Regions from separate parts of the Fenollaria massiliensis genome, predicted to be linked through region 1. Evidence: riboswitches for the same ligand, from Rfam matches in the RefSeq annotation. Region 1 holds a riboswitch; the other holds the start of a gene.

What was found. A riboswitch is a leader RNA that binds a small molecule or an ion and turns the genes downstream of it on or off. The one in region 1 is predicted to bind cobalamin.
Region 2: another riboswitch for cobalamin. It lies ahead of M1R53_RS00530 (ABC transporter substrate-binding protein); the one in region 1 lies ahead of M1R53_RS02750 (sirohydrochlorin cobaltochelatase).

Annotation. Positions count from the first base shown of each region.
Region 1 covers NZ_CP096649.1:538,468-540,676, reverse strand. Annotated here, with positions in the region: gene M1R53_RS02750 (sirohydrochlorin cobaltochelatase) at 1-1,024, opposite strand, end outside; cobalamin riboswitch at 1,185-1,356, opposite strand; gene cbiB (adenosylcobinamide-phosphate synthase CbiB) at 1,548-2,209, opposite strand, start outside.
Region 2 covers NZ_CP096649.1:122,656-124,864, reverse strand. Annotated here, with positions in the region: gene M1R53_RS00530 (ABC transporter substrate-binding protein) at 1-1,087, opposite strand, end outside; adenosylcobalamin (AdoCbl) riboswitch at 1,136-1,255, opposite strand; gene hydF ([FeFe] hydrogenase H-cluster maturation GTPase HydF) at 1,353-2,209, opposite strand, start outside.

The sequences.
Region 1 (2,209 bases):
AGAAAACTGCCGCATCGCCTATAGTTACAAAGCTCACGTCTCTATACTCAGCTAAAGCCTCTTCCAGTTTAACTTTTAATTCATTATATAAAGCTTCGTTAGCACTTTTCATATCAAAAGGCATCTTGATGATTGGCTTATCTTTAACATAGCTCATAACTGTGTCAAGAGCAAGATTACGACCTCTGTTGTCAAGAACAAATACAGCGTTTGTATTTTTTAAAGTAAGTATAGCCTTGACAGTTAATAAATCTTCATCTCCAGGCCCAACGCCAACTATGTTTAGTTGCGGCTCTTCCATTGCCTTAACTTTTTCTATAGAGTCGTTTAAGATATAATCTTCTTCTCCAAGACCTTTGTCAATAAGTTTTACTTCGTAGCCAAGCTTTTCTAGTCTTGATTTAATTGAATCCTCATCATCAGAAGCGATGTCTTCAAGCATGTGAACACCAGAAACTAGCATAAATGGTCTTAGATAAATTGTTTTTGTATCTTTAGATAAATTTTCTACAACGCTATCAAGATCAAGTTCACCCTCAATGCTCATCATGTGATATTTATTGTTCTTTTCTCTAAAAGCATTGTCAATGTCTTCGTATATCCTATCAGCCACATGATAAGTACCGTGACCCACATAAATAAATTCTTCGCCTTCGTTTAATTTAAAGGCAGTCATTCCATCTATAAGCTTAGCTATATCCTTGCTATTACTGATAAATGGCGTAGTCAGTCTATTTGAAACATTTTTAAGCTTCTTATACTCTTCTCCTGGGATGATGTTTGTCGAAACTACTCTTATGTCTTTGTATCCAGCTTCTTTCAATGCCTTTATGGCCTCGCACTCATCATCAAAAGACATGCCCTTCTTTTCAAGTATCTTCTTTACTATCCTTGAAGTGAAGCATATCTTTATATCGCAGTCCTTAAATTCATTTTTAAAGCCATTAAGAAATTTATCAATGACTCTTTCGTGTTCCCTAAGCCTTGTTGTGCCAAAAAAACTAAGTAATATTGCCTTTTTCATATGAACCTCCATAATATGTACTCGAGAGAAAAGGAAAAATAGGAGAAGCGCGCCTTTTCTCTCGCCGGTTTTTTGGAAAATAAAAATCCTTGAATAGGGGTATCAAGGATATAAAACATACATATTTAGTAAGTTTTTCCTTCCCACCGAAGAAGTAACTTTATACGAACGTTCTAAAGATATCCTGACTTATAGATCAACCTCATCTAAACCTTCCCAGTTTCCCAGTGGTATACATAGACTCGTCACTATTTACAGTAGCGGGGGCTGTGCTGGATTTACACCAGCTTCCCTTTATATTGAACATTCAAAAATTACACCTATATAATATCATATATAAAAATTTTTTTCAAGTGTAATAATAAATTTTTATAAATTTTATTATTTGTGATTCAAAACACGGACATGACTTAATTAGAGCTATATAATATGTGCATACTTTTTCAAAAATAATTTCCTAAAAATTTAGCTTACAAAAAAATGCAGAGATGTAAAACAATTGTTTTGACATAACTGCATTTTTTTATTTTAATATTAATTTTAAATATATAGCTACGATTGCTAATATCAATAAGGCAAGTGCCTTATACATCGCTTTTATGGTGAAATAAACGCCATTTTTATTCACTTTCTCATCTAAGTCGCCAATATATGGTTTATCGACAATTTTAGAAAAATATTTGTGTGGTCCACCTAAACGAATTTTTAAAAGACCTGCTATGGGCGCTTCAAGGAAGGCACTATTTGGGCTTGCGTGTGCATATCTATACTTAAAAAATGTTTTGCATGCGTAGAAAATATTTTTATTAAAGATGTTCGTGATTAATATAAGAAGCGCACTTAATCTTGCTGGCACTAGATTGACTAGGTCATCTATCTTTGCCGCGAAAAAACCAAGATCACCATACTTTTCATTCTTGTAGCCCCACATTGAGTCCATGGTATTTATAAATTTATAAACTAGTCCAAGTGGTGTATATATCGCGATGTAGATAAGCGGCGCTATGACACCATCTGAAGTATTTTCAGCGACTGTCTCGATGGTTGCCTTAAGTATCTCTTCTTCGCTTAATTCACTTGTGTCACGGCCAACTATGTAGGAAAGCCTCTTTCGACCTCTTTCTAGCGAATGGTCTAGCTCTTTTACGACCATATCTGCCTCGAAGTGAAGTGATCGTGCGGCTA
Region 2 (2,209 bases), 420 kb from region 1:
ATATAGTTAATTTAACAGGATTACCGTTTTTATCCATAAGCTTGTCGCCTTCATAAGTGTAGCCAGCAGCCTTAAATTCTTCCTTAGCCTTGTCTACATCAAAAGTTAATTTTTGATCGCCGTTAAAGCTGAAGTTCTTGGCAAATAGTCCTGTAGGCATGTCTCCTCCGCCAAGTGCATCTATGATCTCTTGTCTATTAACAAGAAGGTCAAGTGCCTTTCTGAAGTGAAGGTCGTTTAAGTGATCTCTCTTAAGATTTAAGAAGCAGTAGTATTGGTATCCAGCATTGTAATCAAGCGCTTTGAAGCCCTTGTCCTTTAAACCGACAGCCACATCGTTTGTAAGGCCGAAAGCTAGGTCCACTTCACCGCTTTCATAAGCAAGCTTAAGTGCGTTTCCGTCCTTAAAAGCCTTGATAATAACTGTTTCAGGTCTATTTTCAAAACCGTCGTAATATTCGTTTCTCTCTAAAACTACTTCAGCGCCTGGTTTAAGCTCTTTAATCTTGTAAGCGCCTGTGAAGATGTATTTGTCACCATCTTTCTTGAACATAACGTTAGTCCACTCAGCGAAAATTGATTCAAGATTAACTGTAGGTAGCTCAGTAAGTATCTCTACTTTGTAGTCTTCAACTGGAGTGAAAACGATCTTACCAGCAGAAGCGCGAGCAAATTCATTGTTTTCCATGATCATATTCATTGCTTCACAAAATGCCTTAGCATCAACCTCACTGCCATCAGCGAACTTAACGCCTTCGTTTAATTCAGCAGTAAAGTGAGTCTCGTCTTGAGCCTCGATTGATTTAACAAATCTTGATTTTAAGGTACCATCAGCTTGAAGAGTGTAAACGTACTCGCTGATACCATGGTTTGTGATGCTCCAACCGTTTGCTCCATCAAGTGGGTCATCACTTGTAATAACCCAAGTTTGACCAACAGTTATCTCTTTAACATCAGACTTTTCAGTTGTTTCTGTTTTTTCGCTAGCGTTAGCATTGTCGCTAACTTCAGCTGGCTTTTCATTTGATTTGCAGCCATATGTGAACACTAGTGACAATATGACTACTAAGAAAATAAGTTTTTTCATAAAATCTTTCTCCTTTAATATACTATAGTATAGAAATAACTGTGCTAAAAAACTAGCCTTGCTCTGAACCGGAGCAAAACTAAAGTACAAGTATCGGACTTATGCTAATCGCAAATACCGTAGCGGCACTGTGTAGGACTCTAACCCACTTCCTTGTTATATTCTATCTGTATCAATTGTACTACATTTCACGCATTTAGTCAATTAAAATGTGATTGTATAAATAGAAATAGATACATCGCAAACGAAATGTATCTATTTAAAATTAATATTGTATTTTATCCAAAATATCGTTTAGGTAAGCAATCGTAACCCCATAATTCGTCATCGGCACATTTTTTTCTTTAGCCATAGCCACCCTGCTCATTACATGTGCCCTGTTAAACATACAAGCTCCGCAATGTATGATCATGTCAAAATCATCTATATCTTCAAAATCGTCGGCTCTTGTAAATGTAAATTTCAAGCCATCGCCGAAGCGTTTCTTAAGCATGGCAGGTATTTTCACGGTTCCGATATCTTCGTTAATGGGTGGATGTGTACAAGCCTCGGCTATTAAAATCTTTTCGTCGCCCTTAAAATTATCGAATTTTTTCACTGATTCGATGAAATAATCTATATCGCCTTTCATTTTTGAAAAAAGTACCGAAAATGAAGTGACTTTTGTTATTCCGCCAAAAACGTCATAAACTTTTTTAAAAACTCTTGAGTCGCAGATCACAAGGTCTGCGCCGTGAAATCTATCTCTCACGCTCTCAAGGTCTTCATCACCCACGACTATGCTTGTCATGCCCTTGTCGAGTGCTTCTCTTATGGCTTCAACTTGCGCTTTTATCAGTCTTCCCTTTGGTGCTGCTGCATCTTGCGGCATAACCATGATGATGGTCGCTTTGCCATCTACAACGCCATCTAATAATGATTCTTCTTTTGTATCTAAAACTTTTTTAAGCGCTGTAAAAATTTCTTCGCGTGAGCTATCATCTCTATAAACGATTGCATCTTCATTATCATAGCTTACGTCTCTATCGATCGCCATAATAACTTTGATGACTGGCTTATTGTACTTTTCTAGCTCTTTTAAAATAGCCTCATCATCATTATCATCGATATATATAAAGGCAT